DNA from 4 places in the Senegalia massiliensis genome. Region 4 is predicted to be linked to each of the others. Evidence: predicted binding sites of a transcription regulator. Region 4 holds the regulator's gene; each other region holds the start of a gene.
The links. Region 4 encodes Rex, which represses fermentation and respiration genes when NADH is low (regulators of the CRP and FNR family bind a similar motif). Its sites were predicted from a motif close to ATTGTTAANNNNTTAACAAT; they were not measured.

Region 1 (3,222 bases), on a different contig from region 4:
AACTAGAATTATGAGAATGGAACATGATAATTTGAGGGAAAGAAAAAACTTATTAAAAGAAATTTCTCATAATGTAGAAAATATGGACTTTGAAGAATTTAAAATCAAGTTAGATGAAGTATCTAAATATATAGTTTTTAATCTAAGGGATCATATATTCAAAGAAAATTATATATTATATCCTACAGCTTTAGAATCAATAGAAAAAGTAGATACTTGGGATGAAATGAAGAATAGATGTGATGAAATAGGATATTGTAGTTTTACACCTAATAAATAAGGAGGTAATATCAATGAATAAAATAATAAATAAAGAGCAAAGAATAGGTGAAATAGCAACAATTTTTCCAGGAGCTACAAATATATTTATGGATTATGAAATAGATTTTTGTTGTGGTGGAGACAGACCACTTAGTGTTGCTATAGAAGAAAAAGATTTAAATGAATATGAATTATTAGATAGATTGAATAGTGGATATGAAAAGATGAAAGATGAATTAGAAAGTAGTGACAACTTCAAAGAAAAAACTATGAGTGAACAAATAGATTATATTGTAAATAAGCATCATACATTTATGAAAGAAGAAATGCCTATTACACAGGAATTACTTTCAAAAATATTAAAAGTGCATTATGTATCACATGGAACTGAATTATCAAAATTACACAGATTATTTAATAACTTAAAAGCTGAAATAGAAGAGCATTTAATAAAAGAAGAAGAATTATTATTCCCTATGATTAAACAATATGAAAAAGATCCTACAGAAGAAAATAGAAAAAAAGCTTTTAAAGTATTAGAAGAAACAGAATCAGAACATGAGGCAGCAGGAGATATATTAAAAGAAATGAGAAAAATAACAGATGGATTTAAAGTTCCAGAAGATGGTTGTAACACATATAGAATAACTTTTGAAAAAATTGAAGCTATAGAAAAAGATTTATTTGAGCATATTCATTTGGAAAATAATATATTATTTGAAAGACTTAAATAAATAATAAATGCTAGTTCTAATTTAGAACTAGCATTTATATTACATAAAAATCAAATATCCAAGTAAATTAAGTCCGAATAAAAATATTAACATCAAAACTAATGTAAATGAAATTTTAGATGTTTTAGATTTTACTTTTAATCGTGAATTAACGAGAAAGTCATAGGGGTTACCCATAGGACTTGCTGTATTGTATGTATTGTTATTTTGAAAATTATTTACAAGCCCAAACAGTATAATGGATAACCAAACTATAGCCCAAATCAAAAAGAATGACTCTAAATCATCCCTACCACTATTTAGATAAAATATAAATTCAATTAATGATAAGCTAGATAATCCTATAAGAGCACCATATTTTTTCATATACAATACCTTCTTTACAAAATTATACCATATATAAACAGTATTTATCATGAATTATCAGAAACTAATGAAAATTTAATTTTGTAATATTAATAACATATTTCATTATAACTACAAATATAGATTAAAATATTATCAATATGGTATAATACATTTAACAAGTTAAAAGGAGTGTTTTTATGATTAAGAAAATAATGTCTATACTTTTAATATCTATATTTGCTATATCATCTTTTGGTTTTGCTGATGCAGTAGTGGGTGAAAATGTAGTAAGTATTGGAGAAGATTTAACTGATAAACAAAAAGAAGAAATGAAAGAATACTTTGGAGTAGGTGAAGATGTAAGAGTTATTGAAGTGACAAATGAAGAAGAAAGAAAATACTTTTTAGAACATATTGATGAAAGTATAATAGGTACTAGAGCATTGTCTTCTGTTTATGTTGAAAAACTTGAAGACGGTGCAGGTATTGAAGTAGATAGTAATAATATTACATGGGTAACTAATGAAATGTATAAAAATGCTTTAGTGACAGTAGGAATAAAAGATGCTAAAGTAATGGTAAATAGTCCTATGAAAGTTACAGGCACAGCAGCTCTTACTGGTATAATAAAGGCATTTGAAGATTTATCAGGTGAAAAAATATCTGAAGAAGAAAAAGAAATAGCATCAGAGGAATTAGCAAAAACTTCAGAATTAGGTAAAGATGAGAATATAGGAAAAGAAAAGGCAACAGAATTAATAAATGAGATTAAAATTTATATTATAAATAATAATATTACAAATATAAATGAAATAAAAGAAGTAGTAGAAGATAAGGCAAATGAATTAAATATAAACTTAACTCAGGAACAAATTGATGATATATCAAAATTAATGGACAAGATATCTGGACTTGATTTAGATTTAAATGAAATAAAAAATCAAATTAAAGGTTTAGGCGACAAGATTGATAAAGCATTAGATGAAAACCCAGAAGCAAGATCATTTATTGGAAAGATAATAGATGCTATAAAAGAATTTTTTAATAGTATATTTAATTAATATTTACCCTTAAGAATAATATTCTTAAGGGTATTTTATATCTTTTTTCTCATTTACCTTTTATATTATATGGACTATAATGTAATTATAACTTAAATATAAAGAGGTGATGTAGTGGTAAAATTAGATAAGAAAAAAAGTTTATATGCAGATATGGCATTAGTATTAGTTGCCATTATATGGGGTAGTGGATTTGTTGTAACTAAAAATGGATTAGATAATATGACACCACTTTTTATGAATGCTATGAGATTTATTATAGCTTCTATTTTAATGAGTGTAGTATTTTTTAAAAAGCTTAAAACTGTAAATAAAAGTGATATAATAGCGGGTGCTATAATAGGTAGTTTTTTATTTTCAGCATTTGCAGCACAAACAGTAGGCTTACAATTTACTACAGCTAGCAAGCAAGCGTTTCTAACTGCTACAAATGTAGTAATGGTTCCTTTTCTTTTTTGGTTTATAAGTAAAAGAAAGCCACATAATCTTGAGATATTAGCTACTTTTATAACACTTGTAGGGATAGGATTTTTGACTCTTGAAGGTGGAGTTGCATTAAATAGTGGTGATTTACTTACACTTTTATGTGCATTACTTTTTGCAGCACATATTACATCAATAGGTCATTTTGCAAAAAAACATGACCCTATAGTACTTACAATATTACAATTTATTTTTGCAGCAATATTTTCTATCATTCTTGCAATACCGTTTGAGCCTATAAATTTAGATATAAGTGGACAAGGTTGGTTTACTGTACTTTATCTAGGAGGAGTTAGCACATTAATAGCTTTCTTAATACAAAATATAGCACAGAA
Region 2 (3,222 bases), on a different contig from region 4:
AGATGGATTGAACTCAATAATATTTAATTCATTATCCATTAAAATTATTGCATTAGGGCTATTTTCAAATATAATATTTTTTAAACTCTCAGCTTTACTTCTCATATAAGGAAGACACATATTTTTTTCTGCCATACCTTCTATTATTGCAATAGCTTTTTTCCTACAACTGTCATATCCACAAGCACCACAATTTAACTCATCTATTTTTGCATATTTGCCCATTTCATTTAATACTTTTGTTATTTTCTCTTCTGATACTTCTTCTTTAAAGTATGATCTATCATACATTTTCTTAATAAAATCTTTTATTTCATAATCATTTTTTATATTTGTTTCTGCATTGTCTTCTATTGCTGAATTTTTATCTGAAATATATTTTGATACACGTAGTTTCTTCTTATAAAAGTCATTTTCTTCCTTTGGCATAGCAGCTCCACCTATGCAACTCCCTGTACAAACATGTGCTTCAACTACTACATTTTCCAAAGTATTATTTTGCAATGATTCAAACACTTGCATACATTCTTCAATTCCATCAACTGTTATAAGACTATATTTTTCTTTAAATTCACCTTGTAATAAATTACCTATTACTCCACCTTTTAATGGATATTTTAAACTATTAATATCTGAACTATTGTCAAATTCTTTTGGAGTTAAATTATTTAAATATATTTTTTCGTCTTCAAACCATTCTAATATTTCTTCAAAATTTAATACGGCATCTATAACACCTTTATGTTGAAAATTATCTGATTCTATTTTTTTTGCAGTACATGGACCAATAAAAACTACAAAAGAATCCATACCATATTTTTTCTTTATTAACTTCCCATGAGCAAGCATGGGAGATACTACAGGAATAGTATAATCAATAAGACTTGGAAAGTATTTTTCAATTAAATAACATGATGATGGGCAACTAGTTGTTATTATATTTTTAAGATTATTTTCTTTTATAAAATCTCTATATAATTCAGTTACAATTTGAGCTCCTATTGCTGTTTCTTCAATATTATTAAAACCTAATAATTCAAGTCCTCTTATAATTTTTAAAGGATTATCAACATCAAAAGCAGCACTAAAAGATGGGGCAATACTTACTACAACTTTTCTATTAGCATTTAATACTCTTTTAACATTTTTAATATCACTTTTTACCTTCCTTGCATCTTGAGGACATATTCTCATACATTGACCACAACCTATACATCTTTCTTCTATAATTGTAGCCTGTTCATTTTTTATTTGTATAGCTTTAACTGGACAATATCTCAAGCATTTATAACAATTTTTACAATTTGCTTTAGAGAAATTAAGAAAATTCATTTTTACTTCCTCCCTAAAACATTTCTCTCAAAATATTCTTCTATATTTTTATCATCAACTGAAATAACTGGACCATTATCTATCCTAGTAGAAACTGCTTTTGTACATTCTCCTAAACAAAAAGCTGCTTTTACAATAATTTCGTCTTTTAAATTTCTTTCGTCAACTAATTTTTGTAATCCATTAACTATATTGTAAGCTCCCTTTAAATGACATGCACTTCCAATACAAACCTCTATAGTTTTCATATAATCCACCCCTTAAAATATTTTAAAGCTATATAATGCTTCTTTATATTCTATGATTAAAGTATAGTTTATTGTGATTTTTTTGTCAATATGAATTATAAATGTTCTTGTTAAGGTTTTGTAATTTATTTAACAATCATTTGTGGTTTTAAAAATCAATACGATATAAAAATATAGCAAAGCATATCATTAAAAATATACTTTGCTATAACTGGAATAATAAATTCATATTTTATTTTAGAATCCATAATAATAATGCAATCAAATATCCTATAACTACACCTATATCCTTTGAAGTTCTTTTATCTTTCTTATTATTTTTAATTATAGTTACTATTTTTCCTGCTATAAGTAAAATAAATGCTGTGCAAATAATTACTTTTGTTAAAATTGAATTTAAATAAATATCTGTAACTAAAACTATAAAAACAGGTATAAAAGTTATTATTCCAGCAGTTATGTATAGTATAGGACTAACTCTATTAGTTTTTATTCCAAATCATCCTTTCTAATATCTATAATTTATTTATACATTGTAACTTATAAATAAATCAGAAGCTATTTAGCTTTTCTTATTTCTTAAAAAGGTTATATCAATAAATGATATACCAAAAGATAAACCTAGAGCAGTAAAAAATATATTATAAAAGTTAATGTCTGAAGATCTGAATAAATAAGAAAACCCATAATTAATAGTACCAAATAAAATAAAGAAAGAAATAAATCTAATTAACCGTTTTTTTATTTCAGTCCATTTAAATTTTCTTAAATTATAAAAAGTAATGAAAGGTACATATATAATCATAAAAAAGGCAAAAAAAGCATACCCTACTACAAATTTAAAAGTAAAACTACTATCTATATCTTTATAAACAATGAATAATACTATGGAAGTGTAAATTCCAAATAGTATATAAAGAATTCTCGTAAATACGAAACTTATATTCTTTTTCAATTTATGTACCTCCAAAGTTAATATCTTTATTTTAGTATATATTTTTTTAATTTCTAAAGCATGCTTCACATATAAAAATTATTCTGTTTGAAAAAATAAATGAAGCAATAAATATATGAAATAATCTGTAAAGTCACTATAATCATTTTATCATATTACTAAATAATTATCTTTTTTTATATAAATTTATCTCTTTTCATTCATTTTTTATTAAGATTAAGATAACATGACATTTATAAAAATCTATAATTCATTTCAAATCTAATTCTAAACAAAACCCAAAAGAAATACTATAGATTAATATAGTATTTCTTTTGGGTTTTTATTAATGTTTTATTTTTATATGATATCTGACTATATTATATAAAATATTATAACAAAAATTTTACTATAACAAACCCTATGCCATTAAATAAAATATATCCGTACCAAATATATTCCACAAAAGATGTGCTTTCATTTGCTCTGCTTTGATTATCTGCTTTCTTATCCTCTTTTTCAGCAACTGATTCTCCCATTTTCTTTCCATACATTCTATCTATGTAAGAATTAGAATTAACTGTTGTTCTACCTACTAATCCCCCATCTCCTAAACTTACTTTTTTTCCATCTTTTAGATAAGGCATAAGCATAAATATAGATAGAATAGCCCATAGAATAAATGTAAATTGTATATCATTCTTACCT
Region 3 (3,222 bases), on a different contig from region 4:
GTTCAGCATATATACCTTTACTTGATAATGTTCTACAATGACCACCTATAGATTCTTGTTTTTCATATATTGTAACCTTTATACCTTGCTTTTCCAATAAATATGCTGAAAGCATTCCGCTAAAACCTGCTCCTATAACTGCAACTTTCATAAATATCCCCCTTAGTATTGCCTATCTATATACGCCCATAAAGGCAAGACAAGATTTGTATCCGTTAATTTATTATGGTATTCAATAGGAGAATACATATTATTATCAAACTTAACCTTATGGTTCATATTATAATTTCTAATGAATTTTTGAAATTGAATTTTCAGTTGTTCAAATGACATATCATTATAAATAAGTGGCATTAGAAAGGATATGCAACAATTAGTATATTGTTTTCTTAAATCATTGATCCTTTCTAAATCATCATTCCTCTGAAGAATATGTATATTTACATCAAATCCATTGTCTTGAATGACTTTATTAATCTTTGATTCAAAAATGTTCTTATTTTGTTTAATTAATTTTGAATCTTGAAAAAAGCATAAATAATTAGTGTTAAAATTCAGGGTTTGTGCTACAGGTATAGCAACGGCAGATAATAAATCTTCAAAATGACTTAAAGATATATTTTTATATAGTCTTGTACAGGATATTCTACTTTTAAAATCAAATAACGTATATTCATAAAGGTTACCTATATTTTTAAAATATCCATAATTTGTTATCCAAAACAGCCAGCATTTTCCGCTTTCTATATCTCTTAAAGAAGGAAGGATACTAACAATTTTATTTTCCTTCTTTTTGGCAAATTTTATTCTACTTTCCTTATTGGTCAGCTGGTGCCTTTTCATGACATTAAAAACTGCTGATTCGCTTATATCATGCCCCAATTCTTCTAATAAATATTTAATCGCTTTAGGACCATATTTAGGATAGGTTTTAAAAAGTCTAATTAATACATTTTCTATTTCAGTACTTGTTTTATTGATAGGAACAAAATTTTTCTTAATATGATCTAAACCTTCGATACCTTTGGTTTCATATCTTTTTAGCCAACGATAATAAATGGTCCTTGAAATATTATATTTTCTACAAGTTACACTGATACCATTTTTTTGTCCTTCCATTATGATATTAAATTTAAGGTTTTTGTTCATAATAGTCCCCCTTATTTAAGAATTAATTACTTTTACATAAAAATGAACTATTATATGTTACCGTTTTCAATATGTTTATATTTTAACATTATTAGTATATTATTTCAATATTTAAGCTGATAATTATTCAGAAAAATAAGAAAATTATATTTTGATTATAAAAAAGTTACTTTAGGTTACTGTTAACAATTTTCTCGTACTAATATGTCTAGGACAATCTGATTATTTAGGGGATGTTGTAATCCTTAGATTGTAAACATATTGATAAAGTAAATGTTAAAAAAATTCTTAAAAAAACCACTATTGTTTATCATTTATTGTCTTGTTATAATTAGGATAAAATAAACCTTTGGGGGTCTAAAATGAATGAATTAAAAGTCTTTACTATCAAGAAAAACATCTATGAAGATAATGCTAAAGTTGCTGAAACCACAAGAAATGAATTAAAGAAAAAAGGTACATATCTAATTAATATTATGTCATCACCAGGCAGTGGGAAGACAGCCACTCTTGTAAGTACTATCAAAGCACTAAAAGATGAAATGAAAATAGGTGTAATGGAAGCTGATGTGGATTCTGATGTGGATGCTAAAACTGTTCAAGAGGCAGGAGCAAAGGCTATTCAATTGCATACGGGCGGGATGTGCCATTTAGACGCTACTATGACAAAGCAAGGTATTGATGAATTAGGTGTAGAAGAATTGGATTTGGTTTTCTTGGAGAACATAGGCAATTTAATATGCCCTGCAGGCTATGATACAGGAGCAATGAAAAACGTAGCCATATTAAGTGTTCCTGAAGGGGATGATAAACCTTTAAAATATCCCAAAATCTTTGGAAAAGTAGAGGTACTCATTGTCAATAAGATTGATGCAATTGAACATTTTGACTTTAGTATGAATTTACTTGAACGAAGAGTAAGAAAGTTAAATAAAGATATTGTTATATTTCCCATATCTGCTAAAACTGGGGAGGGTGTAGAAGAATGGGCAAATTGGATTAGAGAACTAAAAGTAGGGGGATATAACATTGAAAAAAAAGCTAACAAAAACAAACTTTAATAAGTCAGAAAGATTTAATTTTGCTTTAACATGGGGAGATGTAGATGGCAGAGATTATAGACCGGAAATAGTTGATCTTGCAAATAAAATTGGTAGAACAAAGGCAGGGACAGGGAGAGAGGCAATTCCATTTGGTCCTGAATACTATGCGCTTGCTCCAATACTTGATGAGTATCAAGTGAAAATAGCCATGCAACTACAATTTCGTAAAAAACTTAGTGCAAAGGATATTGCAAAAGGATCGGGAGAGTCCTATGAAAAGGTAAAAAAAACATTAGACTATATCGCTTGGGCTGGAGTTGCTTTTGTTAATACAATTGATGGCGTGGATATGTATTGGCAAGATATATTTGTTCCGGGACACTTGGAAATGATTAATAACAACAAAGAATTGGTTGCAAAACATCCTGAAATTGCAGAGGCCTTTTATTATTTTGGTAGCAAAAAAGGACCTATGGCAGCAGGTATTATGCCTGTTGGTGGTGGACCAATGCGTGTATTACCTATTGAGAGATCTATCGACGGAAATTCAAGAAGAGCATCCTATGAAGAACTATCAAAATACTTAAATGAAGCAGAAGTGTTTTCAGTGTCAGATTGTTCTTGTAGAACATCCCGTGAGGCAATGGAAGAAGGTTGTGGACATCTAAAAGAAGATATGTGCATTCAATTAGACCACGCGGCGGAGTACTACATAAAAACAGGACGTGGACGAGAAATAACAAGAAAAGAAGCTTTTGAAATTATCAAAAGAGCAGAAGACAACGGATTAATGCACTCTATTCCAAACTTAGACGGACTGGGACACACTCATGCTATTTGTAATTGCTGTGGATGTGGTTGTTATGCTATGAGACTTGCCAATGAATATGTGAATAATGATATTGTACGATCTAATTACAAATCCATCGTAGATGAATCCAAATGTGTTGCCTGTGGTGAATGTGTAGATGTTTGTCCCACAAATGCCTTAAGATTAGGACAAAAATTGTGCTCCAAGGAACCAATCGAT
Region 4 (3,222 bases):
AGTAGGAAATTAGCTTTAGAAAGCATTAGTTTCATAAGAGATAATCTGCTTTTTTCTCCACCACTAAGTGTAGATATTTCTTTGAATATATCATCACCAGTAAATAAAAATCTAGCTAAAATACTTCTAATAGTATAATGATCAAAGGATGGATTTTCATCCCAAATTTCATCTACTATTGTTTTATTATTATTTAAGTTTGTTTGTTCTTGGTCATAATATGCTGCATTTACTTTGTGACCAATATTTACTTTGCCACTATCTGCTTCTATGGTTTTTAATATTATATTGAAAAGTGTTGTTTTACCAACACCATTTGGTCCTATTAATCCTACTTTTTCTTCTCTATATATATTAAATGAAACATTTCCAAATAATTTATTTTCTCCAAAGGATTTTGATATTTCTTCTACTTTTAAAACATCATCGCCACTTTTTATTTTAGGATCAAATTTTATTTTGGAACGACCATCAATAGATTTAGGCTTATCTAAAACATTTATTTTATCAAGCATTTTTTGTCTGCTTTTAGATTGTCTAATGGCTCTTTTACCACCTAATGCAAGTTTTCTTATTTTTTCTTTTTCATCTTTTATTTCTTTTCTTTGATTTTCATAATCTTTAGTTTTTAGTTCTATTATTTTTTTTCTCTTTTTCATGAATGTACTATAATTACCATTATATATTTGAAGTTTTCTATTTTCTAATTCAAATATTTTAGTAACAGTAGAATCTAGAAAATATCTGTCATGAGAGATTATAATTGCAGCTCCATTATATTCTTTTATATATTTTTCTAACCAATTTATTGCATCAATATCTAGGTGATTAGTAGGCTCATCTAATAATAATAAATTTGGTTTTTTAAGTAATAGCTTTGCAAGTAGAACTCTTGATTTTTGACCACCACTTAAGTTATTTATGGGTTTGTAGAATTCTTCTTCTGAAAAACCAAGTCCCTTTAATACACCTTTAATTTCACTACTATATGCATATCCATTTTTTTCATTAAATTCTTCTGATAATCTAGAATATTTATTCATAAGTTTATCCATTTGTTCTAAGTTATCACATTTACTTTTTTCACTTATTTCTATTTCTAATTTTCTTATACTTTTTTCTAAATCAATAATATTTTTAAATTCTTCTAAAGCTTCATCATATACTGTTTTTTCACTTTCAAACAATGTATTTTGTTTTAAATAACCTAATTTAGTTTCATTTGCAATATATATTTCTCCACTATCCATAGAAATTTCATCTATTAGTATTTTAAAAAGTGTAGATTTTCCAGCACCATTTAATCCTACTAATCCTACTTTTTCTTTTTCATTTATTGCAAAAGATATACTTTCTAAAATTGGCTCTCCAATATAAGATTTATTTATATTATTGCATGATAAAATTATCATTTTTTTCACTCCTTATTTCTTATCCTATTATATATGATATTTTTTTTTTAGTACAGTTTTTAAAAATAGATATAATTGGGTATAGTATTAAGAATGGTAGATAACCTTTGATAATTATATAAAAATCTAGTATAATAATCTTAGTGCAAAATTTGACACATGCTGATATTATGTTATATAATTAACATATTTATAAATTTGAATGAATGAGAGGGATTAGAAATGAAAAATAAAAATGTTTCTATGGCTGTAATAAGAAGACTGCCGAAATATTATAGATATTTGTCTGAACTTCTAGAAAATGATATTAAAAGGATTTCATCAAAGGAGCTAAGTAAACTTACAGATTTTACTGCTTCTCAGATAAGACAAGATTTAAATAATTTTGGTGGGTTTGGACAACAAGGTTATGGTTATAATGTAGAAGATCTACAAAGAGAATTAGGGAAAATTTTAGGATTAGATAAAACATATCGTGCTGTACTAATAGGAGCAGGTAATTTAGGTCAAGCAATTGCAAATTACAGAGGGTTTTCAGATTCAGGATTTGAAATTTTAGGTATATTTGATAAAAATCCTAAAGTAACAGGAAAAAAATTAAGAGATGTAGAAGTTAAGGCTATGGAAGATATGGGTGATTTTATAAAAGAGAATGATATTGAAATAGGTATTATATGTACACCTAAAGAAGGTAGTCAAGAAATAGCTGATACTTTAGTAGAAAGTGGAGTTACAGGTATTTGGAACTTTGCTCCAGCAGATCTAAAAGTACCAGAAAACATAACAGTTGAAGATGTACATTTAAATGAGAGTTTATTTACATTATCTTATCTTTTAAAAGAGAAAAAATAAAGGCCGTCTTATAGATGGCCTTTTCTAATATGGAGGAAATTATGAGAGTAAATGATGTAATGACTAGAAATCCTATAACTATAAATCAAGATAAACAAATAATATATGCTACAAAATTAATGTATGATAATAAGATAGACTCTTTACCTGTATTAGATTCTAAAGGAGAACTTATAGGGATTTTTCAAAAAGAAAACTTGTATTATGCTATATCGAATAATATAGATTTAAATAGTGAAATTAAAGATATAATGAATAAGGACATCAAATGGATTTATCCAGATCAGGACACAGATAAAATATTAGATATGAATATGGGTAGGAATTTAGTATTAGATAAAGAAAATAATTTAGTAGGAGTTTTGACAAATACTGATTTATTAAAAGCATATTATAATACAAACAATGTAATTAATAGGAAGTTAGATACAGAAAAAAACTTAACTGGAACATTAAAGACCATATTAAACAATGCATATGATGGAATAGTTGTAATTGATAAAAGTAGAAAAATAACTATGATAAATCAGTCTTATGCAAAATTTTTGAATGTGGATAAAGATGATGTAATAGGAAAAGATGTTACAAATGTAATAGAAAATACAAGACTTCATGTAATACTTGATACAGGCGAATCAGAAATTGGAGAAATACAAAAAATAGGTTCAAGAAATATTGTAGCTATGAGAATACCAATTGTTGAAGATGGTAAAGTGGTTGGTGCTATAGGAAAAATCATGTTTAGAGACATACAACAGGTAAATTCACTTGCTAACAAGTTAAATGTTATTAAAAATGAACTTAAATATTATAAAAAAGAACTTATAAAAGAAAGAAGAGCTAAATATTCATTTGAAAATATTCCATCAAATAGTGATATTATGAATAAAGTAAAGTTACTTGCACAAAAATCTTCAAAAAGTAACTCTACAATACTTGTAGTAGGTGAGAGTGGAAC

Region 1: the regulator Rex is predicted to act here: its motif matches at 1,442-1,461, upstream of D3Z33_RS01650 (DUF1002 domain-containing protein).
Region 2: the regulator Rex is predicted to act here: its motif matches at 1,651-1,670, upstream of D3Z33_RS00710 ((2Fe-2S) ferredoxin domain-containing protein).
Region 3: the regulator Rex is predicted to act here: its motif matches at 1,220-1,239, upstream of hypB (hydrogenase nickel incorporation protein HypB).

The regions. Positions count from the first base shown of each region.
Region 1 covers NZ_QXXA01000003.1:75,681-78,902, reverse strand. Annotated here, with positions in the region: gene D3Z33_RS01665 (DUF438 domain-containing protein) at 1-280, shown strand, start outside; gene ric (iron-sulfur cluster repair di-iron protein) at 294-995, shown strand; gene D3Z33_RS01655 (hypothetical protein) at 1,035-1,361, opposite strand; gene D3Z33_RS01650 (DUF1002 domain-containing protein) at 1,541-2,404, shown strand; gene D3Z33_RS01645 (DMT family transporter) at 2,519-3,222, shown strand, end outside.
Region 2 covers NZ_QXXA01000001.1:145,613-148,834, reverse strand. Annotated here, with positions in the region: gene D3Z33_RS00715 ([Fe-Fe] hydrogenase large subunit C-terminal domain-containing protein) at 1-1,332, opposite strand, end outside; gene D3Z33_RS00710 ((2Fe-2S) ferredoxin domain-containing protein) at 1,335-1,580, opposite strand; gene D3Z33_RS00705 (hypothetical protein) at 2,143-2,535, opposite strand; gene D3Z33_RS00700 (hypothetical protein) at 2,907-3,222, opposite strand, start outside.
Region 3 covers NZ_QXXA01000001.1:17,893-21,114, forward strand. Annotated here, with positions in the region: gene D3Z33_RS00100 (FAD-dependent oxidoreductase) at 1-151, opposite strand, end outside; gene D3Z33_RS00105 (helix-turn-helix domain-containing protein) at 163-1,149, opposite strand; gene hypB (hydrogenase nickel incorporation protein HypB) at 1,512-2,210, shown strand; gene D3Z33_RS00115 (FAD-dependent oxidoreductase) at 2,278-3,222, shown strand, end outside.
Region 4 covers NZ_QXXA01000011.1:99,061-102,282, reverse strand. Annotated here, with positions in the region: gene D3Z33_RS10850 (ABC-F family ATP-binding cassette domain-containing protein) at 1-1,412, opposite strand, end outside; gene D3Z33_RS10845 (redox-sensing transcriptional repressor Rex) at 1,635-2,264, shown strand; gene D3Z33_RS10840 (sigma 54-interacting transcriptional regulator) at 2,306-3,222, shown strand, end outside.